3 regions of the Streptomyces sp. NPDC005494 genome follow, and region 3 is predicted to be linked to each of the others. Evidence: riboswitches for the same ligand, from Rfam matches in the RefSeq annotation. Region 3 holds a riboswitch; each other region holds the start of a gene.

The links. A riboswitch is a leader RNA that binds a small molecule or an ion and turns the genes downstream of it on or off. The one in region 3 is predicted to bind cyclic di-AMP.
Region 1: it holds a riboswitch for cyclic di-AMP, as region 3 does, so the genes downstream of both, ACFYQ6_RS15255 (transglycosylase SLT domain-containing protein) here and ACFYQ6_RS27710 (transglycosylase family protein) in region 3, are expected to answer to the same signal.
Region 2: it holds a riboswitch for cyclic di-AMP, as region 3 does, so the genes downstream of both, ACFYQ6_RS15805 (M23 family metallopeptidase) here and ACFYQ6_RS27710 (transglycosylase family protein) in region 3, are expected to answer to the same signal.

What each region holds. Positions count from the first base shown of each region.
Region 1 covers NZ_JBIAJR010000004.1:329,331-339,050, reverse strand. The annotation lists gene ACFYQ6_RS15280 (NAD(P)H-dependent oxidoreductase) at 17-469, shown strand; gene ACFYQ6_RS15275 (ABC transporter permease) at 599-2,542, opposite strand; gene modA (molybdate ABC transporter substrate-binding protein) at 2,568-3,347, opposite strand; gene ACFYQ6_RS15265 (molybdopterin-binding protein) at 3,400-3,795, opposite strand; gene ACFYQ6_RS15260 (hypothetical protein) at 4,007-4,237, opposite strand; cyclic di-AMP (ydaO/yuaA leader) riboswitch at 4,596-4,781, shown strand; gene ACFYQ6_RS15255 (transglycosylase SLT domain-containing protein) at 4,787-5,632, shown strand; gene ACFYQ6_RS15250 (hypothetical protein) at 5,848-6,414, shown strand; gene ACFYQ6_RS15245 (SIS domain-containing protein) at 6,481-7,380, opposite strand; gene ACFYQ6_RS15240 (MBL fold metallo-hydrolase) at 7,796-8,788, shown strand; gene ACFYQ6_RS15235 (ATP-binding protein) at 8,870-9,720, shown strand, end outside.
Region 2 covers NZ_JBIAJR010000004.1:478,319-488,038, forward strand. The annotation lists gene ACFYQ6_RS15790 (GNAT family N-acetyltransferase) at 1-357, opposite strand, end outside; gene ACFYQ6_RS15795 (HPr family phosphocarrier protein) at 522-803, shown strand; gene ACFYQ6_RS15800 (GntR family transcriptional regulator) at 969-1,667, opposite strand; gene ACFYQ6_RS15805 (M23 family metallopeptidase) at 1,923-2,717, opposite strand; cyclic di-AMP (ydaO/yuaA leader) riboswitch at 2,731-2,902, opposite strand; gene ACFYQ6_RS15810 (M16 family metallopeptidase) at 3,112-4,494, opposite strand; gene ACFYQ6_RS15815 (pitrilysin family protein) at 4,521-5,873, opposite strand; gene ACFYQ6_RS15820 (DNA topoisomerase (ATP-hydrolyzing) subunit A) at 6,120-8,570, shown strand; gene ACFYQ6_RS15825 (CobW family GTP-binding protein) at 8,784-9,720, opposite strand, start outside.
Region 3 covers NZ_JBIAJR010000010.1:279,251-288,970, reverse strand. The annotation lists gene ACFYQ6_RS27720 (septum formation initiator family protein) at 1-204, opposite strand, end outside; gene eno (phosphopyruvate hydratase) at 299-1,585, opposite strand; gene ACFYQ6_RS27710 (transglycosylase family protein) at 2,079-2,765, opposite strand; cyclic di-AMP (ydaO/yuaA leader) riboswitch at 2,766-2,937, opposite strand; gene ACFYQ6_RS27705 (transglycosylase family protein) at 3,229-4,230, opposite strand; gene ACFYQ6_RS27700 (cytochrome P450) at 4,336-5,631, opposite strand; gene ACFYQ6_RS27695 (nucleoside triphosphate pyrophosphohydrolase) at 5,628-6,614, opposite strand; gene ACFYQ6_RS27690 (SurA N-terminal domain-containing protein) at 6,644-7,300, opposite strand; gene ACFYQ6_RS27685 (serine/threonine-protein kinase) at 7,471-9,027, opposite strand; gene ACFYQ6_RS27680 (hypothetical protein) at 9,024-9,650, opposite strand.

The sequences.
Region 1 (9,720 bases), on a different contig from region 3:
GGCAGGGTTCGGGGGTGTGGCCACTCTCCTGATCGTGCATCACACCCCCTCGCCGAACTGCCAGGCCCTGTTCGAAGCCGTCGTCTCGGGGGCGACGACGGACGACATCGAGGGCGTACGGGTCGTCCGGCGGGCGGCGCTCGCCGCCACGGCCTCCGACGTGCTCGCCGCGGACGGTTACCTGCTCGGCACCCCGGCGAACCTCGGCTACATGTCCGGCGCCCTGAAGCACTTCTTCGACCAGGTCTACTACCCGTGCCTGGACGGGACGCGGGGGCGGCCCTTCGGTTACTACGTCCACGGGGGCAACGACGTCACCGGCGCCGTACGCGGCATCGAGTCCATCACGACCGGGCTCGGCTGGCGCCGAACGGCCGACGCCGTGACCGTCACAGGTGCACCGGGCAAGGCCGACACCGAGGCGTGCTGGGAGCTGGGCGCGACGGTCGCCGCCGGACTGATGGACTGACGCCGCCGCCGGGCGGAATCACAGAACCGCCGCCGGGCTGATGGACTCACGCCGCCGCCTGGCCGAATGGCCGAACCGCGGCCGGGCTGACGCAGGGAGGCCCTCGCCGGTGGGCGCGCCGGGCTTCGGTCACCGTGGGACGAGCGTCGCCTCGGTCGCCTTGACGCTCGTCCAGACCGGCACCCCGTCGGCCAGACCGAGTTCGGCGGCGGCCTGGGGGGTGATCTCCGCGACGAGGTCGGGCGCCTCCGCCGAGCTGACCAGGACCCGCAGCCGACTGCCGCTGGCGGTGATCTCGCGTACGGTGCCGGGCCAGACGTTGCGCGGGCTGCCGCTCGGCCTGTCGCGGTGCACGGAGACGGCTTCGGGACCGATGACGGCGAGTGCTGGGGTCCCGGCGGGCAGCGGTTCCGCCGCGACGAGACTCCCGCCGCCGGAGAGCAGGAGGCCGTCCGCGGTCGCCGTACCGGGCCAGGCGTTGCGGCCCAGCATCCGCGCCACCCAGGGGGAGCGCGGGTGGCGGGTGACCTCGTCGGGCGGCGCGTCCTGAAGGGCGCGGCCCTCGTCGAGGACGAGGACCCGGTCGGCCAGCGACACCGCCTCCACGGGGTCGTGCGTGACGATCAGGCAGACGCCCCCGAAACCGGCGAGATGGGTGCGCAGCGTGTGGCGCACGCGCGCGCGTGTCGTCTGGTCGAGAGCGGCGAGCGGTTCGTCCAGCAGCAGGAGGCGCGGGCGCGCGGCCAGCGCGCGGGCGAGTGCGACACGCTGGGCCTGGCCGCCCGAGAGCTGCGCCGGCTTACGGGCGGAGAGGTGGCCGACGCCGAGCCGGCCGAGCCAGAGCCGGGCGTCCGCCCGGGCCTCGGCGCGGGAGACCCCGTGGGCGCGTAGCCCGTAGGCGGTGTTGGCCAGGGCGGAGAGATGCGGGAAAAGGGCACCGTCCTGGGGCACCCAGGCGACACCCCGCCGGTGCGGGGGCAGGCTCCCGGTGTCGGTGCCGCCCAGGCGCAACTCCGCGTGCGCGCGGGGAGTGAGGCCGAGCAGCGCGCGCAACAGGGTCGTCTTGCCCGCCCCGTTGGGCCCGACGACGGCGATCGTCGTACCGGGTTCCGCCTCGATCGTGAGCTGGTCGAAGCCCGTGACCTCGGCGCGCAGGGGCCACCTCTCCCGGGGCGGTCCTTCCGCGGACGGTCCGGCTGCCGGTTCCGGTTCCGGTTCGGGTCCGGGTTCGGGCCCGTCGTCGGGGCGGCGCGGGGCCCCGGCCTTCCGGGGTGCGCCGGCCCATCGGCCGCGCAGCGCGACGAGCACCGCCATGGCGATGGCGAGCAGCAGCAGCGACACGGACGTGGCCGTCTCGGGGGAGTCCTGGAGCAGCAGGTACACCTGGAGCGGGAGGGTCTGCGTGGTGCCCGGCAGGTTCCCCGCGAAGGTGATGGTGGCGCCGAACTCGCCCAGCGCCCGCGCCCAGGTCAGCGCGGCGCCCGCCGCCAGTCCGGGCGCGACCATGGGCAGGGTCACGGTGAAGAACACCCGGACGGGGGAGGCACCCAGGGAGGCCGCCGTCTCCTCGTACCGCGGATGAAGACCTCCGAGCGCGCCTTCGAGGCTGATGACGAGGAAGGGCATCGCGACGAACGTCGCGGCGAGCACCGCCCCCGAGGTGTGGAACGGCAGCGTGATGCCGAAGGTCTCCTCCAGCCAGGGCCCCAGCAGGCCGCGCCGCCCGAAGGCGAGCAGAAGCGCCACGCCTCCGACGGTCGGCGGCAGCACCATCGGGAGGAGGACGAGCGAGCGTACGAGGGCCTTGCCGGGGAAGTCGACGCGCGCCAGCAGCCAGGCCAGAGGCACACCCAGCACGAGCGAGAGCCCCAGCGCCCAGCCGGACACCAGCAGCGACAGCCTCAGGGCCTGCGTGGTCGCGGGGCCGGTCAGATGGGTGCCGAGCTCGCCCCAGGAGGTACGCGCCAGGATGCCGGCCAGCGGCAGCATCAGGAACACGACGGCGAGCAGCGCGGGGACCGCCAGGGTGAGGGGAGCACGGGGGCCCGACGGGCGGGTGCGGAGCTGTTTCATCGCGGTTCCCTGGGGCTGCCTTCGGTCACGGCTTCTGGAAGCCCGCGTCCTGGAGGATCTTCTGAGCCTCCGGGGAGGACAGCCAGGAGACGAAGGCGGCAGCGGCCTCTGCGTGCTCGGACGACTTCAGTGTGGCGGCCGGGTAGGACGCGATCGCGTTCTGCGCGTCCGGGATGTCGACCGCGTCGACCTTGTCGGTGGCCACCGTCGTGTCCGTGCGGTACACGAGGCCCGCGTCCGCCTCGCCGAGCTCGACCTTGCTGAGCACGGCGCGGACGTTGGGTTCCTGCGAGACCGGCTTCACCTCGATCCTCTGGGCGTCCAGGATCTGCTCCGCGTACCGGCCCACCGGCACCTCGGGGGCGGCCAGGACCACCTTGAGGGAGGGATCGGCCAGGTCCGGGAGACCTTGGACCTTCTCCGGGTTGCCCTCACCGGTGACGATGACCAGGCGGTTCTTCGCGATGACGGTCGGGGTGCCGGTCTCCGGCTCCAGACCGTCCATCGTCCGGGTGTCGGCGGTGACGAGGGCGTCCGCGGGCGCGCCCTGACGGACCTGGGCGGCGAGCTCCTGCGACCCGGCGAACGAGAAGGTCAGCTTCGTGCCGGGGTGCTCCTTCTCGTAGGCGGCTTCGGCGGTCGTGAAGACATCGGTGAGCGACGAGGCGGCCAGCACGGTCAGTTCGGTCCTCGGGGCCGCGGCGTCCTTGTCCCCGTCGTCACCGCCGCACGCGGCGAGGGTGAACAGCAGCGCCGCGGTCGACGCGGCGGCGACGCCCCGGCGGCCGGTGGGAGGGAGAGACATCGGAGGGAACTCCTCGGTGAGGGCCGCCACTCGCCGGCGGACGTGTACGGCTTCAGGTGCGGTCGATGTGCACGCTGGTCGACTTCACGCGGGCCGTGGCCCGCATGCCGACCTCGAGGCCCAGCTCCTCGACCGCCTCGCGGGTCAGCAGGGAGACGAGCCGGTGCGGCCCCGCCTGGATCTCCACCTGGGCGGCGACGTCACCGAGCTTCACCGCGGTGACGATGCCCGGGAAGGCGTTGCGCGCCGAGGTGTAGGGGACCTCCTCCTCGCCCGTGCCGACCTGGGCGACCTCGACCGAGAACGCGGCCAAGTCGCGGCCGTCGATGAGGCGGCGCCCGCTGTCGTCGCGATGGGTCGCGACACGTCCGGCGTCCGCCCAGCGACGGGCGGTGTCCGGGCTCACGCCGAGAAGACGCGCGGCCTGCCCGATGGTGTAGGACTGCATGTGCGACACGATATGGGGCTGTGGCTCGCATCTGCAATGCTCTGGCGTTCGGCACTTGGCAGATGCGTATCGCGCCGGGCGTTTCTGAGACTCGGCGCACCGCTCGAGCCGGACCGCGGTCGGTCCGTGAGTGCGGCCGGACCGCACTCGGCCCGTCAGTGCGGCCCGACCGCAGTCGGCCCGTCAGTGCGGCCCGACCGCAGTCGGTCCGTCAGTGCGGCCGCCAGCTGAGCTTGCCGCCGCCCACCCACCTCACGACGGCCGGATCGTCGAGATCGTGGATGTGGATCCCTGCTGCGGCAGCCGCGATCAGCACGTCCGTCATGGCGGTCGCCCGGCCGATGACCTCGCCGTCGATCTCGACGATGCGGAAGGGCGGGTCACCGGGCTGGACGGGCAGCACGGTGATCCGCGGGTACGAGGCGTACGGGTTGTCGGTCATAGCTGGATCGATTCCACACAGACTCAGCTGGTATGCCCGCGGGTACGCGTTGTGAGCCTTATGCCCGATTTAGGCAACTTTCTTGGAATTAGTCCCGTAATCCATAAAAGGCCATTTCGTGTGACCTGGGGACCTTCAAGGGAGAGCAAAACGCCCTTTTCGGACTCCGTGACCAGCGTCACTGGTCACCTCGGGGACGCCCGCGCGGAGCGGCCGGTTCCCTTCTGTGCCAAGAAGAATGGCCGACGCAATGTGCGATGGATTACACGAATTCCGAAGAATCGATCTTGCGGGCGAATTTTGATCACGAGATCGGGCTTGTTCCTTTCGCTATTCCTCGCCTACGGTCACCATCACTCCGGATGGAACGCCTAATCCTGCCGCCGTCCGGTTACCCGACCACTTCTCGTACGGCAGGAGCGGGGGACCCAGGTAAGCGCCGATCCGGTATCCGGATCGGCTCGGGGTGAAGTCGCATCTCTATGCGGCCGGGCATCTCCAGTCCGAACCCGACAGCTCACTTCGTAGGCGGCGGAGAGGAAATCCAGCATGCCCGAAAACGGTAAGTACCGTCGTTCCAGGACCAGTTCGCTGACTCGCGGCATCATCGTCGTGACCACGGGCGCTCTCGCCCTCCCTGTCATCGGAGCGACCGGTGCGTTCGCCGCCCCGGCCGCCTCCACCGTCGAAAAGGCGGCGGCGTCGACTTCCGTGACCGGTAAGGGAATTGCCGCACAGAAGTCCGGCTCCACCACCTATTCCGTGATCTTGGGCGACACTCTCGCCAAGATCGCTCGCGAGCATTCCGTGAACGGTGGCTGGAAGGCCCTGTACGAGGACAACCGGAAGGCTGTCGGCGAAAACCCCGACCTCATTCACCCCGGTCTGAAGCTGGCCATAGGCGCCAAGGCCGAGAAGAAGTCGGCCGACACGTCGGAGAAGAAGGCCGACAAGGCCGCCGACCGTGCCGAGCAGAGTGCCGAGCGCGCCGACCGTTCGGAGCGCACGAGCACCTCGGTCGCCGCGCAGGGCGCACCCGCCGAGGCTGCTCCGGCCGCCGCGCCGGTCGCGTACACGAACGACCTCGACGGCTGGATCAAGGAGTCGCTCGCGATCATGGCCGAGCACGGCATCCCCGGCAGCTACGAGGGCATCCACCGCAACATCATGCGCGAGTCCTCGGGCAACCCCCAGGCCATCAACAACTGGGACTCGAACGCCGCCGCCGGCATCCCGTCGAAGGGCCTGCTGCAGGTCATCGACCCGACCTTCGAGGCCTACCACGTGCCCGGCACGTCGACGGACAGCTACGACCCGGTCGCCAACATCACCGCCGCGTGCAACTACGCCGCCGACCGGTACGGCTCGATCGACAACGTCTTCGGGGCCTACTGAGCCTCGCGGATGCGTGACCTGCTGACGCGCGAGGCGTGACGGCGGGGACAGAGGGACATCACCGACGGGTGGTGCGGGTTCGGCGGAACCCGCACCACCCGTCGTCCGTGTGCGCGCTCCCGGGCCTGCCCCCGGGCGGCCGTGGGCGCGGAACCACGGGCAGCCGGCGGCCGGGCGACTGGTCTCGTACAGGTTCGTCGTCCATACTGCCCGCCGTGGAGCAGCGCATAGATTCGAACACCAAGCCCGAGTTCGCCGCGGGGACAGACCCGGCGTACATCCCCGGCCTGACGGCCCCAGTTGCCGCCCGGACGGGGGCGGAGAAGGCGGAGGCGTCCGAGGAGGTCCGGGACCCGGAGGACGCCGTCGTGCACGCGGACGACGTGGCCGAGGTGACCGACGCCGAGCCGGCGGCGCCCGGTGGCGAGGCGTCCGCGGAGGAGGAAGCGGCTTCCGAGGACGAGGCGGCTGTGGAGGCCGGCGCCGCGCGCGACGGCGCGGACGGTCCCGTCTTCGAGGTCAGCGACCGGCGCGGGTCGATCCGGGTCGACGCCGAGGGTGTCCGCTTCCGGCTGGACGACCAGGAAGCGGAGTTCGACTGGGCCGAGATCGGCGCGGTCGAGGTCAAGACGGGCCGCTTCGGACGCCGGTTCACCGTGACCGTCCACCTGTCGAGCCGCCGGTGGTTCAACGCCGAGGTCGAGGCGGGGGCCCGGAGCAGCCTCAAGCAGTGGACGGCGGAACTGGACGCCGTGCTGGACACCTACTTCGAAGAGGACTGACCCGCACGGTCACGGCGCGCACCGGGCTGTCCGCCGGCCCGGTGCGCGGCATGCCCTGACGCGTGCTCAGACCTCCGCCGCTCCGTCCAGCACCACCGAACGCGTCAGATGGCGCGGCAGGTCCGGATCGAGACCGCGGGCCGCCGCGCGGGCGATCGCCAGCCGCTGGACGCGGACCAGGTCGGCCAGCGGGTCCAGCGTGCTCTCCACCCACCGCGCGCCCGTCGACCGCACCTGCTCCGCCAGCCCCTCCGGCGCGGCGCCGAGCATCCACGTCGCGGTTCCGGCCGTCGCGATGCTGATGGGACCGTGGCGGTACTCCATCGCCGGATAGGACTCCGTCCAGGACAGGGACGCCTCCTTCATCTTGAGCGCCGCCTCGTTGGCGAGCCCGACGGTCCATCCGCGCCCCAGGAAGCTGAACTGGGAGCACTCCAGAACCCCGTCGGGCAGCGGCTGCGCCAGCGCGGTCTCCGCATCCCGCACCGCCTGGTCCGTGTGCAGCCCGAGATGGGCGCGGAACAGGGTCAGCGCCGTGGTCGCGAAACGCGTCTGCACCACGGACCGTTCGTCGGCGAAGTCGAGGACGACCATCTCGTCCGCCGCGCCCTCCACCGGAGTGTGCGGATCGGCGGTCACCACGACGGTCCGCGTGGTGCCCCGCAGCCGGCTCAGCAGGCCGAGTACCTCCGTCGTCGTTCCGGACCGCGTCAGGGCGACGACCCGGTCGTACACCCGGCCGAAGGGGAACTCCGAAGCGGCGTAGGCGTCCGACTCGCCCTGCCCGGACGCCTCGCGGAGCGCGGCGTAGGCCTGCGCCATGTAATACGACGTTCCGCAGCCGACCACGGCGACGCGCTCACCGGCGGCGGGCAGTGCCGGTGCCGCCGTCCGGCCGACGGCGACCTCCGCGGCGCGGCGCCAGCACTCCGGCTGACTCGCCGTCTCGTTCTCCACATGGGACATGTGCGCACTCCGCTTCCACTGCTGCTCGCACCTGAGGGGTGGACTGGGGGAAATCGTCGCCACTTTGTTCAATTCTGCATGTTACATGGGGCAATCGAGCAGAAACAAGCAAATGGCCTTCAGTTCGGCGATCCGTGGTACGGCGGTTTTCGGCCATGCTCAGTGGGTAGTCGGCTCGATCCGGTTCCGCTGTTCCAGGCTGGGTAGGCGTAGCGCGCTGCGAGCACAGAGGGGTACATGCCGCCCAGCAGGCGGCAAACCAGCCGAAAACCCGCCGACCGGACGATCGGTGGCGACCCCGGACGGTCACCGGAACCGCGCCCCGACCCGGGTGAAGGGGCGATTTTGCGTCACGGTGCCCATATGTTGGCCGAGTTCGAACGCGCGGCCGGATCCCGGTCGGCATAATCGCTCCATGCCGATCACGGTGGGGGACGTCGTTGACCTCGGCGGGGGCCTGTACGCCTGGCTGCCGCCGAAGCGGGGCTGGGGCCTGGCCAACTGCGGCCTTCTCGTGTCGCGGCGCGGCGCACTGTGGATCGACGCCCCGTACGACCCCTTGCTGGCGGGGCAGTTCCTGGCGGAGAGCACCAAGCGCCTGCCCGACGGGGTGAGCGTCGACCGCGTGATCGTCACCCATGCCAACGGCGACCACTTCTGGGGTGCCGGCGTGCTCCCGCACGCGGAGATCATCGCGACCCGGGAGGCCCGGGAGCACATCCACTACGACCCCACGCCGCGGCAGCAGCACGCGCTCGTGAGCGGGAGCGACCCGGCGACGCCCCTCGGCGCGTATCTCGGGCGTCACTTCGGGGCCTTCGACTGGTCCGCCACCGAACAGGTGCTGCCGACGACCTACTTCACCGGGGAGCTCGAACTGACCCTGGGGGAGCACACGGTCCAGGTGTCCTCCCTGCCGCCCGCCCACACCACGGGTGACCTGATCGTCCATCTTCCCGCGCACCGCGCGGTGTTCAGCGGCGACATCATCTTCGCCTCCACCGCGCGGCAGCCCGGGGACCACCCGGTGCACTGGGCGGGACCCCTGAGCAATGTGATCGACGCCTGCGAACGGGTGCTGGCCACCGGGGCCGAGGTGATCGTCCCCGGTCACGGCCCGCTGCTCGACCCGGCCGGGGTGCGCGAGCACATCGGCTACCTCGCGTACGTACGAGAGCGCGCCCACGCCCTGCACGCCGCCGGCGTGCCCGCGCCGGAGGCCGCGCGCCGGGTGATCCGGGAGGGCCGCCACCCGGAACTCGGTCTGCCGGAGCGCCTGGTGGTGACCATCGGCAGCGAATACCGTCACCTAGACGGCTCCGAGCTGCCCGAAGTGCTCCAGGTGATGGCCGATGTGGCGGCCGTCGCCCACGAGACCGGCACGATGTGTACCGACGAGCCGGCATGACGGCCGGCCGGCCCGACGGCCCGACGTCCTGCCGCCGCGCGGGACACCGGCCGTCCCCGACAACAGAGACGCGGTGACGCCGTGGTGGCATGGATCCTGGCCCTGACAGCCGTCGTGACGGCCATATGGTCGGCCGTCCGCACGGACCGGGCCATGCGCGAGTCGCACCACGCCGCGGCGCGCGCCGAACTGGCCGAGCGCCAGTTCAAGGCAGCCGAGGCGCGCACCCTCGCCCTCACCGAGGAGATACGACAGCTCGCGCAGAAGCGGATACCGGCAGCGGCCACCGCGCTCTCCCACCGCTCCGCGCCCGTCCCCGGACTGCGGGAGGCCGCCGGGATCGAGGGCGACGCCGCGCGCCTGCTGACCGAGGCGGTGCAGGCCGCGCGCACGGCGGTGCTGGAGGAACGCGGACGCGTCGACGCCGCCGCCCGCTCGGCCATGCGCGGTACCTCGGCCAAGATCCAGTCACTGCTCAACCAGTCGCAGCACCTGCTGCACGAACTCCAGCACGAGTACGACGACCCGCGGATCCTGCAGCTCGACTTCCGCAACGAACTCGCGCTGCGACGCACCCAGGCCACCGCCGTGCTCTGCGACGCCTGGCCGGGACTCGCCCGTCAGAACTCCTCCCTCGTGGAGATCGTGCTCGGCGCCCAGTCCCGGGTCGCGGGATACGAACGCATCAAGGTCGCCAACCACCTGCGCCAGGAGCGGCTGGCCCTGGTCGCCCGGGCCGCCGAACCCCTCGCGATCGCCCTCGCCGAACTGCTGGCCAACGCGACGGCGTACTCGCACCCGGACACCGAGGTGCCGGTGACGGTGCAGCAGACACCGGGACGAGGCGCCATGATCCTCGTCGACGACGCCGGGATCGGCATGGACGAAGACGCGCTCAAGAGGGCCCGTACATTGCTCTCCGGGCCCTCCGA
Region 2 (9,720 bases), on a different contig from region 3:
GACCTCCGCCTCGTCCGCGGGGGCGGAGGCCGGCCTGCCCTGCCCGTCGATGCGGTCGTAGCGCACGGTCGCGATGAACTCGCCGCCGACCGTGACAGCCAGTCCCACCCGGTCGACGTAGTCGTGATGGGTGAAGCGGTGCACGTCGCGGGCGGAGAGGCGCGGGTACGGGGCGAAGAAGCGGTAGTACTTCGACTCGTCGGACACCTGCTCGTAGAAGCTGACGAGACGCTCGGCGTCGTCCGTGGTGATGGGCCTGATGCGCGCGGTGCCACCGTCACGGAGCACCACGTCCGCCTCCCAGTGGTCGGGGTACGCGTGGTGCGGACTCTGCTCCGGCGAGGGCGAGGGCTCCATGGGCAAAGCCTACGGCTCGTCGCACCGGTCGCGTCGGCATTGCGGCGGGGGCACGCTGAGGGTGCCGGCGGGCGGTGCGCGGGCCGGCGGCGAGCCCAGAGCAGGCAGTGCACACCGCATGAGACACTGGTCTAGACAACCATTGATACGTGAAGGGCAGAACCATGGCTGAGCGCCGCGTCAACGTCGGTTGGGCCGAGGGCCTGCACGCCCGCCCCGCTTCCATCTTCGTCCGTGCCGCCACGGCCTCCGGCGTCCCGGTGACGATCGCCAAGGCGGACGGCAACCCCGTGAACGCCGCCTCCATGCTCGCGGTGCTCGGCCTGGGCGCCCAGGGTGGCGAGGAGATCGTGCTCTCCTCCGAGGCGGACAACGCCGAGGTCGCTCTGGACCGTCTGGCGAAGCTGGTCGCCGAGGGGCTGGAGGAGCTCCCGGAGACCGTCTGAATCCGGCCGGTCCGGAATCCTTTCTGCGGATAAGCCGCGGCACCCCCTCTCCGGGAGCCGCGGCTTTTCTGTTTCACAAACGGGCAGCGGCACACCTCGCACCCGAATTAGGGCAGCAGAAACAAAGCCCCGCGACAATTACCTTCTTTGTATACGGCGCAATTGTTAATGACGTGCTCCCGCGATGTTTACGGGGTGTTGCGAAGTCCTCACCCGCACGCCGCCCGCCGTCCCGCCGGGCGGCCGGCGCAGCCGGTGCGCGGCGCTGGCCCGCTCGGCGTGCTGGGCGGCGAGCGCCCTGGCCCGTTCGGCGTCCCCGCGCGCCACGGCGTCCACGAGGGCACCGTGCTCCGCCCAGGAGTCCGCGGGGCGGGCGGGCTGTTCGACGGAGTACATCCACGTGATCTTGTGCCGGAGCTGGGTGAGCAGCGCGATCAGGGCGGGGCTGCCCGACGCCTGCGCCAGCGTCTCGTGGAACCAGCTGCCCAGCGAGCGCAGATCCTCCCCCTCGCCGCGGCGCACCCGCTCCTGCCCCAGCCTGACCAGGCCTCGGAGCACCTTGAGGTGGGCGTCGGTGCGTCGCTGCGCCGCCCGGGCCGCCCCGAGGGGCTCCAGGAGCATGCGGATCTCCAGGAGGTCCGCGGCCTCCTGCTCCGTCGGCTCGGCGACGCAGGCCCCGGCGTGCCTGCGGGTGACGACGAACCCCTCGGACTCCAGGGTGCGCAGCGCCTCGCGCACCGGGACGCGTGAGACGCCGTAACGTCGCGCGAGCACCTCTTCGGTGAGGCGGCTGCCGCGTTCGAAGACACCGGAGACGATGTCGTCACGGATCGCCGTGCATACCGAATGCGCGGGAATGCGCATGTCCGAACCTCCGCCTTAATCCCCGCGAAACGCGGCCGATCGACGCCTGTTCTGTGACTCTATTGCAATCCGCGGGAATTTCCGATGGCGGGGTGGAATCCGTGGATTGCTTTTGGCCGTCGGACACTTCCGCGCATGCTCCGAGGGCACCCGCCAGGGCACGGCGAAGGCCCCGGCGGGTGAGCCGGGGCCTTCGTGCCGAACTCCGGCGACGAGCGGGGAACTTCGTGCGGAGCGTCGTCGTGCGGAGACCGGTCAGACCTGGACGCCGTGGGCGCGGAGGTAGGCGACCGGGTCCATGTCGGACCCGTAGTCGGGGGTGGTCCGGGCCTCGAAGTGCAGGTGCGGGCCTGTGGAGTTGCCGGTCGAGCCGGAGAGGCCTATCTGCTGGCCCGAGGTGACGCTCTGGCCGACCGAGACACCGATCGACGAGAGGTGGCCGTACTGGGTGTAGGTGCCGTCCTTCATCCGGAGCACGATGTTGTTGCCGTACGCACCGCCCCAGCCCGCCTCGACGACCGTACCGGCGCCGACCGCGACCACGGAGGAGCCGGACGCCGCCTGGAAGTCCACTCCGGAGTGGCTGCCGGAGGACCACAGCGCGCCACCCGACTTGTAGCCGGTGGTCACGTGGGAGCCGGCGACCGGGAGGTGGAAGGCGTTCAGCCGGGCGCGCTCGGCGGCGCGGGCCGCACGGGCCTCGGCCGCGCGGGCCTCCTTGGCGCGGGCTTCGGCCTTGCGCTTCGCCTCCGCCTTGGCCTCGGCCTTCGCCTTGGCCTCCGCCTTCGCCTTGGCGGCGACCTCGGCCTGGTGCTGCTGAGCATCCGCCTGGGCGTCGATCTGGGCGGCGAGCGTGAGGTCGAGGGAGACGGTCTGGGTCAGACCGGTGCTGCTCGCGGTGACGGACTCGGAATCCGCGGCGAGGGCCGGGGAGGCCGTGGCGCCGATGACGCCGGTGGTGGCCAGGGCCGCGATGCCGGCGACGTGGGCGCTCCTGCGCGTCAGGCGGCTCGGGGCACGGTGCTTCCCGGTGGCACGGATGAACGCCATGTAAGGGCTGGTCCTTTCCTTCCTTCTCGCCTACCGGGTTAGCTGACGGGTTCGGAGCAGGAAGGTCTCCTACGAGCCCCTCCGCGTCTCGTGCGAGGCGCGGGGGTGCCCGATTCACCCCAGGGACTTCATGGGTCCCCGGCTCCCCAGGCTCGCGCCTGACGGGGACTCGGCGATGACTGTCCGGCGCCGCGGGCGCGGCATACGTCTGACGAACAGCCGCGCTGACGGTAGGTCGGGCCGCTTCGGGGAACCAAACGGAAAGGGCCTTATGTCGCACATCCCACAGGGCATATACGCATCTTCGATGCCAAACCGGACAGACGAACGGACCCCGGCGGGCATGTGCCCACCGGGGTCCGTTCTGTCACGCCCCGAAGCGAAATCTCCGCTTTCAGCCGCTGACGACCGACACCTCACCGATACCCAGTGCCCGGACGGGCTCGGCGATCTGCGCCGCGTCCCCCACGAGCACGGTGACCAGCCGGTCCACCGGGAACGCGTTGACCACGGCCGCGGTCGCCTCGACCGTGCCGGTCTCGGCCAGCCGCGCGTAGAGCTGGGCCTGGTAGTCGTCCGGCAGGTGCTGCTCGACCTGGTCGGCGAGCGTGCCGGCCACCGACGCGGCCGTCTCGTACTTCAGCGGGGCCACACCCACCAGGTTCTGCACGGCGGTCTCGCGCTCGGCGTCGGTCAGCCCTTCGGCCGCGAGAGTGCGCAGGACCTTCCACAGGTCGTCGAGCGCGGGCCCGGTGGACTCGGTGTCCACGGAGCCGCTGATCGCGAGCATCGCGGCGCCGGTCGCTCCGGAGGAGGAACCGGGGGCGGTGGAGCGCAGCACCTGGCCGAACGCCCGGACACCGTAGGTGTAGCCCTTCTCCTCACGCAGCACGCGGTCCAGCCGCGAGGTGAGCGTGCCTCCGAGGCAGTACGTGCCGAGGACCTGCGCGGGCCACACGCTGTCGTGCCGGTCCGCCCCGATACGGCCGATCAGGAGCTGCGTCTGCACGGCTCCGGGACGGTCCACGATGACCACGCGGCCGGTGTCGTCCGCGGTGATCGGAGGGACCGGGCGGGCCTGGGCGGTGTTGCCCGACCAGTCACCGAGGGTGTCGGCGAGCAGGGCGTCGAGGTCCACCCCCGTGAGGTCGCCGACGACGACCGCGGTCGCGGTGGACGGACGGACATGGGCGTCGTAGAAGGCGCGCACGGCCGCGGCGTCGATCCCCCGGACCGTCTCCTCGGTGCCCTGGCGCGGACGCGACATCCGTGCCGTCGCGGGGAAGAGTTCCTTGGAGAGCTGCTTGGCGGCCCTGCGGGCCGGGTTGGCCTGCTCGTGCGGGATCTCGTCGAGCCGGTTGCCGACCAGGCGCTCGATCTCGCTCTCCGCGAAGGCGGGGGCCCGCAGCGCCTCGGCGACCAGGCCGAGGGCCTTGGCCAGCCGGGAGACCGGGACCTCCAGGGAGACCCGGAGACCCGGGTGGTCGGCGTGCGCGTCCAGGGTGGCGCCGCAGCGCTCCAGCTCGGCGGCGAACTCCTCCGCGGAGCGCTTGTCCGTCCCCTCGGACAGGGCCCGCGCCATGATCGTGGCCACGCCGTCCAGGCCCTCGGGCTCGGCGTCCAGGGGCGCGTCGAGGGAGATCTCCACGGCCACGACCTGCTGGCCGGGGCGGTGGCAGCGCAGCACGGTCAGGCCGTTGGGCAGGGCGCCGCGCTCGGGCGCGGGGAAGGCCCACGGCCTGGCCTCGCCGGCGGTGGGCTGCGGGTGGTACTGCATCGCTACTCCAGTCACGGCGGCGTCGGTCACTTGTCGGCCCCTTCGTGCGCGTCGGTGCCGTCCGTCTCGTCGGCCGGCTCGACCGGCTCGTAGACCAGGACCGCGCGGTTGTCGGGACGCAGGTGCGCCCGGGCGGCCTCCTTGACCTCGTCGGCCGTCACGTCGAGCACGCGGCCCACCGCGGTCAGGGCGAGCTGCGGGTCACCGAACAGGACGGCGTAGCGGCACAGTTCGTCGGCACGGCCTGCGACCGTGCCGAGCCGGTCCAGCCACTCGCGCTCCAACTGCGCCTGCGCCCGTTCCATTTCCTCGGGCGTGGGGCCCTCCTCGGCGAAGCGGGCCAGCTCCTCGTCGACGGCGGCCTCGATCTGCGGCACCTCGACGCCGCCGGACGTCTTGACGTCCAGCCAGCCCAGCGAGGGCGCGCCGGAGAGCCTGAGCAGCCCGAACCCCGCTGCGACCGCCGTACGGTCACGGCGGACCAGGCGGTTGTGCAGCCGTGAGGACTCGCCGCCGCCGAGCACGGTCAGCGCCAGGTCCGCGGCGTCGCACTCCCGGGTGCCGTCGTGCGGCAGCCGGTAGGCGGCCATCAGCGCACGCGCGGGAACCTCCTCGTGGACCACCTCGCGCAGCTGCTCCCCGATGACGGCGGGCAGCGTGCCGTCCCGCGGGGGCTGCTTGCCGTCGTGGGAGGGGATGGAGCCGAAGTACTTCTCGATCCAGGCGAGCGTCTGCTCCGGGTCGATGTCCCCGACCACGGAGAGCACCGCGTTGTTCGGCGCGTAGTACGTACGGAAGAACGCCTGCGCGTCCTCCAGCGTCGCCGCGTCCAGGTCGGCCATCGAGCCGATCGGCGTGTGGTGGTAGGGGTGGCCCTCCGGGTAGGCGAGCGCGGTGAGCTTCTCGAACGCGGTGCCGTACGGGACGTTGTCGTAGCGCTGGCGGCGCTCGTTCTTGACGACGTCGCGCTGGTTCTCCATGGACTCCTCGTCGAGCGCGGCGAGCAGTGAGCCCATCCGGTCGGCCTCGAGCCACAGGGCCAGCTCCAGCTGGTGCGTGGGCATCGTCTCGAAGTAGTTGGTGCGCTCGAAGCTGGTGGTGCCGTTGAGGGAACCGCCCGCCCCCTGCACCAGCTCGAAGTGCCCGTTCCCCTTGACCTGGCCCGAGCCCTGGAACATCAGGTGCTCGAAGAGGTGAGCCAGACCGGTGCGTCCCGCGACCTCGTGGCGGGACCCGACGTCGTACCAGAGGCAGACCGCGGCGACCGGGGTCAGATGGTCCTCGGAGAGCACCACGCGCAGGCCGTTGGCCAGACGGTGCTCGGTCGCCGTCAAGCCGCCGGAACCGGCCTGGGCTGTGGCCGTGTGACCCATGGGCATGTACGTCCCTTCGATCGGTACAGGATTTCCTGCCGGACCTGCCACTCTAAGCAAGCGCACGGGCACCTGGCGAAGTTCCCGCTGGGTGAATGTTGTCGTAGATGCTGCCGTAAACACGGGCCCGGCACAGGCCCTCGGGACCGCTTCGGACGGGTCGAGGTCGGGGTTGTCGGTACGGCGGTCCACAATGGTCGGCGTCAGAACCTGAGGTTGCCCGACAGAATCTGTGAAGGAGTCGCAGCCGCGATGGCCCGCCGCAGCACGAAAACCCCGCCGCCGGACGACTTCGAGGAGAAGATCCTCGACATCGACGTCGTCGACGAAATGCAGGGCTCCTTCCTCGAGTACGCGTACTCGGTGATCTACTCCAGGGCTCTCCCCGACGCGCGCGACGGCATGAAGCCCGTGCACCGCCGCATCGTGTCCCAGATGAACGAGATGGGGCTGCGTCCCGACCGCGGCTACGTGAAGTGCGCCCGTGTCGTGGGCGAGGTGATGGGCAAACTGCACCCGCACGGTGACGCGTCGATCTATGACGCACTGGTGCGCATGGCACAGCCGTTCTCGATGCGCCTGCCTCTCGTCGACGGACACGGAAACTTCGGCTCGCTCGGAAACGACGATCCGCCGGCCGCCATGCGGTACACCGAGTGCCGGATGGCCGACGCCACGTCCCTGATGACGGAGTCGATCGACGAGGACACCGTCGATTTCCAGTCGAACTACGACGGCCAGGAGCGGGAACCGGTCGTCCTTCCCGCCGCGTATCCGAACCTCCTGGTCAACGGTGCGTCCGGGATCGCGGTCGGCATGGCGACCAACATGCCACCGCACAACCTCGGCGAGGTCATCGCCGCGGCCCGCCACCTCATCCGGCACCCGGGCGCCGACCTCGAAACCCTGATGCGCTTCGTCCCCGGCCCCGACCTGCCGACAGGCGGCAGGATCGTCGGACTCGGTGGCATCAAGGACGCGTACGCCGCCGGGCGCGGCACGTTCAAGATCCGCGCCACGGTCGCCATAGAGAACGTCACGGCGCGCCGCAAGGGCCTCGTCGTCACCGAACTGCCCTTCACCGTCGGTCCGGAGAAGGTGATCGCGAAGATCAAGGACCTCGTCGGCTCGAAGAAGCTCCAGGGCATCGCGGACGTCAAGGACCTCACCGACAGGGCGCACGGTCTGCGCCTGGTGATCGAGGTCAAGAACGGCTTCGTGCCCGAGGCCGTCCTGGAGCAGCTCTACAAGCTGACGCCGATGGAGGAGTCCTTCGGCATCAACAACGTGGCTCTCGTCGACGGGCAGCCGCTCACCCTGGGGCTCAAGGAGCTCCTCGAGGTCTACCTCGACCACCGCTTCGACGTGGTGCGACGGCGCAGCGAGTTCCGCAGGACCAAGCGCCGCAACCGGCTGCACCTGGTCGAGGGCCTGCTCGTCGCGCTCCTCGACATCGACGAGGTCATCCGACTCATCCGGGACAGCGACAACTCCGCCCAGGCGAAGGCGCGCCTGATGGAGCGCTTCTCGCTCAGCGAGATCCAGACGCAGTACATCCTGGACACCCCGCTGCGCAGGCTGACCCGCTTCGACCGGATCGAGCTGGAGAGCGAGCGCGACACCCTCAACGACGAGATCGCCAAGCTGACCGCGATCCTGGAGTCGGACGCCGAGCTGCGCAAGCTCGTCTCGTCCGAACTCGCCGCCGTGGCGAAGAAGTTCGGTACCGACCGGCGCACCGTTCTGCTGGAGTCGGCGGGTTCGCAGGTCGCGTCCGTCCCCCTGGAGGTCGCGGACGACCCGTGTCAGGTACTGCTCTCCTCGACCGGTCTGCTGGCCCGTACGGCGAACGCCGAGCCGGTCGTCCAGACCGAGGACGCCAGGCGCACCAAGCATGATGTGATCGTCTCGGCGGTCGCCGCGACAGCACGCGGGGACGTGGGTGCGGTGACGTCCACGGGACGGCTGCTGCGGCTCTCCGTGATCGACCTCCCGCAGCTGCCGGATACACACGCGGCCCCCAGCCTCTCGGGCGGGGCTCAGATCTCGGAGTTCCTCACGCTGGGGACGGACGAGGAGCTGGTCTGCCTCACCACTCTGGACGAGGACGCGCCGGGCCTGGCCATCGGCACCCTTCAGGGGGTGGTGAAGCGTGTGGTGCCCGACTACCCGGCCAACAAGGACGAGTTGGAGGTCATCTCGCTGAAGGACGGTGACCGTATCGTCGGGGCGACGCAGCTGCGTACGGGCGAGGAGGACCTCGTCTTCATCACGTCCGACGCCCAACTGCTGCGCTACCCGGCCGCGTCGGTGCGTCCGCAGGGGCGCCCGGCGGGCGGCATGGCGGGAGTCAAGCTCACTGCCGGCGCCACGGTGCTGTCGTTCACCGCGGTGGATCCGGCGGCGGACGCCGTGGTGTTCACGGTCGCCGGGTCGCACGGCACGCTGGACGACTCGGAGCGCACCTGGAAGCTCACCCCGTTCGACCAGTATCCGCGCAAGGGCAGGGCCACCGGAGGGGTGCGCTGCCAGCGCTTCCTCAAGGGGGAGGACGTACTGGTGTTCGCCTGGGCGGGCGGGGCCCCGGCACGTGCCGCGCAGAAGAACGGCTCGCCGGCCGAGCTGCCGGCTCCGGATCCGCGCCGTGACGGCTCGGGCACACCGTCGACGAGCCCCGTCGCGGTGGTCGCCGGATCGCTGTAGGGCCCGTCCGGACGGCGCGGGGCCACGTGCCTCGTCGCCGTCCGGGGGTTCCGTCCCGCCTGGGGGTCGCGGGTTCGCCGTCCCGCCCGGGTCTTCCGCGTCCGCCGCCCCGCCCGGGGGTGGCGAGTTCCACGTCCCGCCCGGGGGTTCCGCGTTCGCCGTCCCGCCCCGGGGCCCCGGGTGGTCCGGCCCTCTCGCCGTCGGGGCCGGCGGTCAGGCCTCGTCGCCGTCCGGGGCCGGCGGTCTGGCCTCGTCATCGTCCGAGGCCGGCGGTCTGGCCTCGTCGTCGTCCGGCTGTCGCACGTACCTCAATACGCCCCACATGCTGCGCTCCAGCTCCTCCGTGACGTCCTGGCCGGGCACCAGCTCTTCCGGGGCGACGCGGCCGTGGTCCTGGCAGTTCTCCAGCTCCTTGTGCAGCGCCTCGGCGTCGACGCCGGAGCCGATCAGCACGAGCTGGGTCCGGCGCTCCTCACCCCGGCCCCAGGGCTGCGGGACGAACCGCAGGAACCTGCCGACCGCGTGCAGGGCGTAGCGGTTGTTCCGGTCGCCCGCCCCGAAGTCGGCGAACCCCTTGATCCGGTAGAGGCCCTCGGGCCGCGAGTCGAGGAACGCCATGAAGCGGCGAGGGCTGAGCGGTACGCCCGTGGTGAAGGAGACGCTCTCGTACGCCGCGTGCAGGTGTGTGTCGTGCGTGCGGTCCGCCTCGGGCAGCAGGTCCTCGAAGCTCAGCTGGCGGTCGAGGTCGTCGTCGTCCGGCCGGAGAACGGGATCGAGGAGCATCTCCGGATCGATCCTCCCGTAGGCGGCGCTGATGACGGCCCCCCTGCCGCCGGCCCTCGCGACGGCCTCCCGCACGCGCAGCAGTTCCTCGTCGGAGACCCGGTCGGTCTTGTTCAGGACGATCAGGTCCGCGACCGTGAGATGGCGGTCGATCTCGGGGTGACGCTCCCGGGTGGCACCGAATTCGGCCGCGTCCACGACCTCCACCAGGCCCCCGTACCTGATGTTCGGGTTGTCGCTCGCCAGCAGCATCCGGACGAGTTCCTGGGGCTCGGCCAGTCCGCTCGCCTCGATGACGATCACGTCGAGCCGGGCGGAGGGCCTGGTCAGGGTCTCCAGATAGGTGTCGAGTTCGCTCGCGTCCACG
Region 3 (9,720 bases):
CTGGGAGATGTACTGCCGCATCGGATACGCGAGGGCGACCACCAGGGAACAGACGATCAGCGCGAGGAACGCGGCCCGGCCGGTGAGCCGGGACCGCCGTGCCTGACGGCGGTTCTGGGACCGGTAGACGCGGGCCGCCGTCTGCTCACCGAGCAGCCGCAGCCTGGTCGCGGTGGAGAACCGGTCGCGGTCCTTCCCGGCCATGTCTCACGCCTCCCCGTTACGCACGTCCGTCCCCGCACACGGTACGGGACCGGATGCGGGGACGGACGGAGGCTGGTGCCCCGGACTCGGGCTGTCAGCCCTCGAAGCGGAACCGCGGGAACGCCGAACGGCCGGCGTAGACCGCGGCGTCGTCGAGGATCTCCTCGATGCGCAGCAGCTGGTTGTACTTGGCGACGCGGTCCGAGCGGGCCGGGGCGCCGGTCTTGATCTGGCCGCAGTTCACGGCGACGGCGAGGTCGGCGATGGTGACGTCCTCGGTCTCACCGGAGCGGTGGGACATCATGCACTTGAAGCCGTTGCGCTGGGCCAGCTCGACGGCGTCCAGGGTCTCGGTCAGCGAACCGATCTGGTTGACCTTGACGAGCAGGGCGTTGGCCGAGCCCTCCTCGATGCCACGGGCGAGGCGCTCGGGGTTGGTGACGAACAGGTCGTCACCGACGATCTGCACCTTGGAGCCGAGCTTGTCGGTGATGACCTTCCAGCCGGCCCAGTCGTCCTCGTACAGCGGGTCCTCGATGGAGACCAGCGGGTACGCGGAGACGAGCTCCTCGTAGTACTCGGTCATCTCGGCGGCCGAGCGGGACTTGCCCTCGAACTCGTAGACGCCGTCCTTGTAGAACTCGGACGCGGCGACGTCGAGCGCGAGCGCGATGTCGCGGCCGGGGACGTAACCGGCCTCCTTGATGGCCTCGAGGATGAGGTCGAGGGCGGCGCGGTTGGACTCGAGGTTCGGGGCGAAGCCGCCCTCGTCGCCGAGACCGGTGGACAGGCCCTTGGTCTTCAGGACCTTCTTGAGCGTGTGGTAGATCTCCGCACCCCAGCGCAGGGCCTCGGAGAAGGACTCGGCGCCGATCGGCGCGATCATGAACTCCTGGATGTCCACGTTGGAGTCGGCGTGCGAGCCGCCGTTCAGGATGTTCATCATCGGAACGGGCAGCAGGTGCGCGTTCGGACCGCCGAGGTAGCGGAAGAGCGGGAGGTCGGACGCCTCGGACGCGGCGTGCGCCACGGCGAGCGAGACACCGAGGATGGCGTTGGCGCCGAGGGAGCCCTTGTTCTCGGTCGCGTCCAGGTCGAACATCGCCTGGTCGATGAGGCGCTGCTCGGTGGCGTCGTAACCGACGAGCTCCGGGCCGATCTGCTCGATCACGGCGAGGACGGCCTTTTCGACGCCCTTGCCCTGGTAGCGGTTGGGGTCACCGTCGCGAAGCTCAATGGCCTCGAACGCACCGGTGGAGGCGCCGGACGGAACAGCAGCACGTCCCGTGCTGCCGTCGTCGAGGCCAACCTCGACCTCGACCGTGGGGTTGCCCCGGGAGTCGAGGATTTCCCTGGCTACGACGACGTCGATGGACGGCACGAGGCATCTCCTTCTGGGATCTGACACTGGTTGTGCAGGGTCACTGTGGCCTTGCGGCACGAGCCTAACCGGCTCTGCCTGATCCGTCGGCCGTCCGCCCGTCCCCTGGGACGAAAAAGGACCCAAGGACCTGCATTACGGGCAAAGCTCCAGAATTTTACTGGCAAGTAACTACAACAGTTGAACGAAGGCGCGTCCCGCGGGCCCCGACGGCCGGGGCCGCCCGGCGGTGCCGCGTCCGGCCCCGAAGGGTCTCCGTGGACGGTTCCGAGGGGGTTGCGTGGACGGTTCCGCGGCGCCTGCGCGGCGCCGGACACGGCCCCGGCCCGGCGCGCAGGGGGGTGGGCGCGCCGGGCCGGGACTCCGGGGCAGGAGGAGGAACCCCGGACCACTCCGGATGGAACCTGTACCGCTTCGGTGGAACCCGTACCGCTTCAGGGCGCGGGACCCGGATCCACCTCAGGTGGGACCTGACCGTTTCAGGTGGTCCCGGCTACTTCAGGTGGAGCTGCTGACCCGGGAAGATCAGGTCGGCGTCGTCGACGATGTCGTCGTTCAGCTCGAACAGCTTCTCCCAGCCGCCCTTGACCTTCTTCGCGTCGGCGATCTTGCCGAGGGTGTCTCCGGCCTTCACCTTGTACTCGCCGTCACCCTTCTCGACCTTCTCGCCGGTCGGGGTCGTGACGGTCTTCTCGGCCTTCGGCTCCGTGCGCGTCTCGCTGCGCGAGGCGGGCTGCTCGGCCGTGCGCTCCGGCTGGGCCTTCTCGGCCGTGCCGGAGCCGGTGTCGACACCCGGGTCCACGCCGTCGTTCGTCAGGCCGCCGGCGCCGGCGCAGGCCCAGGCGCCCGGGCCCTGGAGGTCGAGGAGCTTCTCGGCCACGGCTATCTGCTGGTTCTTGGTGGCCAGGTCGGCACGGGCGGCGTACTGCGTACCGCCGGCGGCGGCCCAGCTGGACTGCGAGAACTGCAGACCGCCGTAGTAGCCGTTGCCGGTGTTGATGGACCAGTTGCCACCGGACTCGCACTGGGCGACGGCTTCCCAGGTCTGGACGGAGGCGGCCGAGGCGTTGGTGGCGCCCATCAGCGGCACGGCGACGGCGGCACCGGCGACACCGGCCAGGGTGGCGACACGGACGGCCTTGGACGGGCGACGGTGCTTGCCCTTGCTGGAAAGCAGCATGGTTCTCCTCACCGACGCCTACGAGGTGAGCTGTCGGGTTCGGGCCTGTGAGTTGCCCGGTCGCCCGCACTCGCGGACGACTTCACCCCGAGCCGTACCCGTACCCGTCTTCCGACGGCCGGGCCCGGCGCCTACCTGGGTCCCCCGCTCCTGCCTACGGCGCTTTACGCGTCGGTTCCCCTTCGGCCGACGGCAGGATTCGGCGTGACGGTCGAAGGTGCCCGCGGTGCGAGCGGCTCCGACCGTAAACACACCCAACCCCTACTTTCAAAGATGGACATAACGGCTAATCAGCACGTACTGGTGCGGGGCCGCGGATCGTTTGCGCAGGTCGGAGCCAATATGGACGGACCGGACGGACGGGGCGCCCCGATGACAGCAAAGAGACCCATGTCTCACTTACGCATAAGTGGACATAGGCCTCTGAACTACCCCTGATTCAGGGGCGTTTTCCCGCTTTGGATCAGTTGTCCGCCGAGGCCTTCGCCTGGGCATCCTGACCGTCCTTCGCATCCTGCGTGTCCTGGGTGTCCTCTGCCTCCGCCGTGAGGTCGAGGTCCAGACTCTGGCCGGGCAGGATCAGGTCCGGGTCGGAGCCCAGCTCGTCCTTGTTGGCCTCGTAGAGCGCGGGCCAGCCGCCCGGGAGCTCCTGCGCGTCGGCGATCGCCCAGAGGTTGTCGCCCGTACGGACGGTGTACGAGCCGTCCGCGTCCTGGCGCGCGTCCGCGTCGCCACGGGAGGCGTGCCGACCGGACTCACGCCCGTCCTCCAGGTCCGACTCCGCGCTCGACTCGGGCGCGGGCGTGCCACGGTGCTTACCGCCCTTCGCCGCGTCCCCCTTCGAGGTGCCGGCGGTCTCCGACTCCTCGGGCGACGGGGTGGCGGACGGCGAGGCGTCGGCACTCGCCGAGGAGTCGGCCCCGCCGGCCTCGTCCGTCCCGCCCTCGGACGTGTCCTCGGTCTTCCCTTCGGTGCCCTTGGCCGCGTCCGCCTGGGCCGAGGCCTTGGACGAGGGGGTCCCGGACAGGGACGGGCTCTCCGTGGACCCGTCGGACGGCTCGCCGCCCGGGTCGATGCCCGGCAGCGTCCCGTCCAGGGCGAGCCCGGAGATCACGGCGCAGCTGGGCCAGGCCTGCGGGCCCTTGTCGTCCAGCACCTTCTCCGCGACCGCTATCTGCTGCGAGCGGCTCGCGAGGTCGGCCCGGGGCGCGTAGGCGGTACCGCCGTAGGCCGACCAGGTGTCCTGCGAGAACTGCAGTCCGCCGTAGTAGCCGTTGCCGAGGTCGGCGCTCCACATACCGCCGCTCTCGCATTCCGCGACCCGGTCCCAGGTCGTGGCCTCGGCGGCTTGCGCGCCGCCCGCGCCCAGCAGCGGGATGGCGATGGCCGATCCGGTGACGCCTGCGGCGACGACGATGGCGGGTGCCTGGCGAGGGCGACGGTGTCTGCCGGTCGCGGAGCCCATGGGATTGCCTTCCGTGTGACTGACATGTGACGGGTGAGTCGAACGGTGAACCTAGCCCTACTCGAACGTGTGTCACAAGTCGATGCAGCGGAGATCACGTGAAAGTCACGGAGTTGACAGGCTGTCACTTTCTTCGCCGGAGCGCCCCGGCCGGAACTCCACGGGAAGCGTGCGCAGTCCACGCATGATGAGCCCGCCGCGCCACCGCAAATCGGCAGGTTCCGCAGCGAGCCGCAGGTCGGGGAGGCGGCGGAGCAGCGTCGCGAGAGCCACCTGACCCTCCAGCCGGGCCAGCGGCGCCCCCAGGCAGTAGTGGATGCCGTGTCCGTATCCGAGGTGCTGATTGTCACTCCGCGCGAGATCCAGCGTGTCAGGATCCTGGAAGCGCTCGGGGTCCCGGTCGGCGGCGGCCAGCACCACCAGGACGGGGTCCCCCGCCGCGATCTCCCGTCCGCCCAGCGTCACGGGTTCGGTGGCGTACCGCCACGTCGCGAGTTCCACCGGCCCGTCGTAACGCAGCAGCTCCTCGATGCCCGTGGCGAGCAGGTCCGTCTCCCCGGCGGCGAGCGACCGCTCCAGGCGTGCGCGCTGGGAGGGGTTGCGCAGCAGCGCGTAGGTGCCGTTGCCGATGAGGTTCACGGTCGTCTCGAAGCCGGCGAACAGGAGGATGAAGGCCATGGCGGCGGCCTCGTTCTCGGTGAGGTGCTCGCCGTGGTCGCTCGCCCGGATCAGCCCGGAGATCAGGTCGTCACCGGGATTCTCCCTCTTGCGGTGGATCAGTTCGGCGAGATAGCCACGCATCTTCTTGACCGATCTGGCCACCCCGCCGCGCGGACCGCCGCCGTGCCGGATCATCATGCCCGCCCAGTCACGGAAGTCGTCCTGGTCCTCGCGCGGCACTCCGAGCAGATCGCAGATCGCGTAGATGGGAAGCGGGAAGGCGAAGTCGTGGATGAGATCCGCCTTCCCCTCCTCCACGAACGTGTCGATGAGGCGGTCCGTCAGCTCCTGCACGCGGGGCGCGAACTCCACCACCCGGCGCGGGGTGAACGCCTTGGACACCAGCCGGCGCAGCCGGGTGTGGTCCGGGGGGTCGATGTTCAGCAGATGCGTCATCAGCTCCGCCTTGCGCTCCCCCGGGATACCCGTCTTCCCCTTGGCGTTCGCTGACCCCGCGTGGTGCGCCGGGTTCTTGGAGAGCCGGGTGTCGGCGAGCGCCTGCCTGGCGTCCGCGTACCGGGTCACCAGCCATGCCTCGACCCCACTGGGCAGCGGCGTGCGGTGCACGGGGCTGTTCTCCCGGAGCCAGGCGTAGGCGGGGTACGGGTCGGTGGCGAACTCCCAGGTGAAGAGTTCGGGTGCGGCGTCGGGCGCGGAGGCGGTGCGGGGGCTGTCGTTCACTCCTCGACGCTATCGGGACCTGCCCCGAGCCCTTCCGCCGCCCGGATCGCGTCCCGGTAGGCCCGGGCGGCGGCCCGGAGAGCGGCCTCCGGGTCGATGCCGTCCTGCTCGGCCCGCACCGCGAGGGCGAGCAGCCGGTAGCCGACCCCGTCCCCCTGGGGCAGTGCGGCGTCGATCCCGGCCGTCCGGGCGCGGCTTCCGAGCTTGGCCGCCAGCGCCAGACCCGGCTGCCCGAGCGGCACCCCGTCGGTGACGGAGTCGCGCTGCTTCTCGATCGCCTTCGTACGCAGCCAGTGCGCGCGGACGTCCTCCGGGGTCTCGGCGGTCTCGTCGCCGAACACGTGCGGGTGCCGGTGGATCAGCTTGTCGACGATCGTCCCCGCGACGTCGTCGATCCCGAACGGCTCCTCCGGGTCCTCCTGCGCGATGCGCGCGTGGAACACGACCTGGAGCAGCACGTCCCCGAGCTCCTCGCGCAGCTCGTCCCTGTCGCCGTCCTCGATGGCCTCGACCAGTTCGTACGCCTCCTCGATGGCGTACTTCGCGAGGCCCTCGTGGGTCTTCTGCGAGGTCCACGGGCACGCGAGCCGGATCCGGTCCATGACCTGCACCAGGTCCAGGAGGCGCGCGCCGGGCAGGTCGTACGAACCGGGCAGCAGCTCCAGGTCCGGCATGTGCACGCGGCCGGAACCGCCGAGGCGGGCCAGCCCGTCGGTGAGCGGCTGGTTCCCCTCGCCGCCCACCAGCACCACCACGGTCCGGCCGCCCGCGCAGTCGTCCACCAGCTCCTCGGCCGAGGGGGAGGCGTGCTCGACGGCGACGCCCGCCTCCCGCAGGTACGGCAGCTGCGGGTGGTCCCGCTCGGGGCACACCACCCGTTCGGCGGCGTGCAGCGTCTGCCAGGCGGGCCAGGACAGCAGTCCGGGCGCGACCCGGTGGCTGGCGGTGAGCAGGACGATACGGCCGGGGTCTTCAGCGTTCACGCCTCGAACCTACCTCCGGCCGGACGGGGTCAGGCGCCTGCCTCGGGCTCCTGCGCCTGGAAGGTGGTGACCTGCGTGATCCACGGCGCCTTGTACGTGCTCAGCTGGACCTTCTCGTCGTCCCAGCTGCCGTAGCGCGGATTGACGTCGATGTGCAGGGCCTTCGACGCCTCGGTGAGCGCCTTCCCGACGACCGCCTGGCCGGCGGGGGTCTGGAGATCGGCACCGAGCGCCTGCGCCAGCTTCGGGAGCTGGACCTCCTTGCGCAGGTCGTTCTCGATCTGGCCGGGGGCCACCCAGCGCTGCTCCAGCATCACCGTCCGCAGCCCTTCGTCACCACCGGACTGCGCGGCGGCGGCGGCCTGGATCTGCTGGATCTCCTTACGGCTGACGGTCACCCCGGCGTCCTTCGCGGCCCGGTCCAGGACCTGGCCGAAGATCAGGCTGTGCAGCTTGGCCCGGTTCAACTGCCCCGACTTCGTCACCAGTTCTCCGGACCGCTCCGACGTCCGCTGCGCGCTGCGCACGTCGGACGCCTGCGCCTGGACCGTGGCCACGTCGATCCGGTCGCCGCCGACCACGGCCGCGGCGCCCGGATGGGCCTCGCTGCCGCAGGCGGTCAGGAGCGGGGCCGCGAGGAGCGCGGCGGCGGAAAGGGCGAGCGCGGTGCGACGACGGCGGTGCAAAGGAGCCTCCCGGGGAGAGTTTGTGCATCAGTGCACAAAGCCTTGCGGTGATCGATGTTAGGCAGTGGACGTGATTCGGGCCACTGCTTCGACCAACGATTTCCGGACCCGTCAGTGTGGGGTCGGCGCCGAAAACACCGTCGGCTCACCCTTTTCGGGCGCCGCCGGGCTCACACCGAGCCGCGGACGTCCTGGTGGTGGGTCAGTTGGCGCCGCAGCTCCGTGGGAAGCGGGTGGTGCGGGCCGTAGGTGCGCTCCGTGTCGTACAGGAGTGCCTGCAACTGGGCGCGTCCCGCCGCGTGGTCGCCCACCCCGAGCAGCAGGTGACCGATGCGATGACGGATGTCGAAGGCCCGCCCCGGACCCTCGGAGTGCGCGTAGGCGTTCTCGTAGTACGGGAGGACCGCGCGGTACTCGGCCAGCGCGGCGGCCGCCTCGCCTAGCTGCTCCAGGCACTGCGCCGCGTCGTAGCGGTACTGCAGGGTCTGGGAATCGGCGGGGCCCGCCTCCGCGGTGCGGTCGTCGGCGAGACGGCGGAGCTCCGGGAGGGCGCGGCGGTACTGCCCGTCGTCCATGAGCGTGGCCGCGTACTGCTTGCGCAGGATCCGTACGACCGGGGAGTGCTCGCCGTGCTCCGCCGCGGCGGCCGGAAGGATGCCCCCGAGTATGTCGACGGCCTGGGTGATCCGGCCCTCGCCCAGGAGCCGCTTCACGTCGTCGACGGCCTGCGCCACGTTCGGGCGGGAGGGCGGCTCGTGCGGTGCGGCCGGTGCCTGCTGGGCGGGGACGGGCGCGGGCGCCGGGACCGCCGCCCGGTCCGGCCAGGGCGCCTGCGGACGGAGGAAGGGCCGGGTCGGGTCGAGCGGCCCGGCCGGCGAACCCCCGGAGGGCAGCAGGGGCCGCAGGCACTCGTACACCTCCTGGGCGGAGGCGGGACGGTGCTGCGGGTCCTTGGAGAGCAGCCGCAGCACGAGTGCCTCGAGCGCCTCGGGGACCTCGGGCCTGAGATGGCGGACCGGGAGCGGCGGCTCGTAGAGATGGCGGTGCAGCACTCCCAGGGCGGTGGAGCCCGCGAACGGCACGTCCCCGCTCAGCAGTTCGTGCAGGAGCACCCCGAGGGCGTACAGGTCCGTGTACGGGCCGACGGCTCCGCCCATCGCCTGCTCGGGGGCCATGTAGGCCGGGGAGCCGATCGGTGAACCCGTGTGCGTCAGACGGGTCGTGTCGGTGTCCATGACGGAGGCGATGCCCAGGTCGAGCACGGTGAGCGTGCCGTCCGGCTTGACCATCGCGTTGCGCGGCTTGAGATCGCGGTGGACGATCGGCACGGCGTGCACGGCGGAGAGCACCGCGCAGAGCTGCGCGGCGATCGCGACGGCCCAGGGCCATGGATAGGGGTCGTGCTCGGCGAGATGGTCGGCGAGGTCGGCGCCCTCGACGTACTGCATGACGAGATAGAGGTCCTCGCCGTCGCTCCCCGCGTCGTGGACGGTGACCAGCCCGGGGTGGTCGACCTGCGCGGTGACCCGGCACTCCCGGACGAACCTGCGGCGCAGATCGTCGGCGGCCTGGCTGCCCGAGGGGCCCGCGACCCGGTCGGGACGCAGGAGCTTCACCGCGACCCTGCGGTCGAGACGCTGGTCGTACGCCGTCCAGACCTGCCCCATGCCGCCTTGGCCGAGAATGGTCGCCAGCTCGTAACGCCCGGCGATCACACGCCCGTTCACCGGCCGTCACCCTCCTTGCGGAGGTAGTCGCTCAGCTCGTCGAGCTCGGCACGCACCTGGTCCAGGCGCTGGGGCCCGGCGGGCCTCGGGGTGTCCGACGGGGGCGTGGCGGCCGGCCGTTGCGGCGGGGCGGGCGGATAGCCGTAGGACGGGGCGGGCGTCACGGCGGGCGGGACGGGCACGGTCTGCTGTCCGTATCCGGCGGCGGGCGACGCCAAGGCCCCGGGGTGCGGGGTCGCGTAGCCGTACGGAACGCCCTGCGGGCCGCCGTACGGACCGTAGTGGCGGATCTCCGCGTAGAGGTAGTAGGTGACCGTGCCCGCGAAGACGACCAGCATCCAGGTGAGCATGATGAGCGCCTGGGCGTCGGACATCACCTCCTCGTCGTCCGGCAACGTCCCGAGGTAGACGATGAGTCCGACGTTCAGCGCGAACACGAGGGCGAGCAGCCACCAGTCGCGCGGCTTGCGGGTCACGATCGCCAGCCGCAGCATGGCCGCCCAGGCGAGGAGGCCACAGCTCAGGAAGGTGAGCGCGACGAAGACCACGCGCAGCGTGACCAGCGTGGCCGAGGACGGACGACGCTTCGGCTGCTGCTCCGGCGGATAGCCGTAGCCGTGCATGTGCTGCTCCCGGAGGGCGTGGGTCGGACGTGTGCAGTGAGCGTATACACCGACACGGACAACCGGTCCC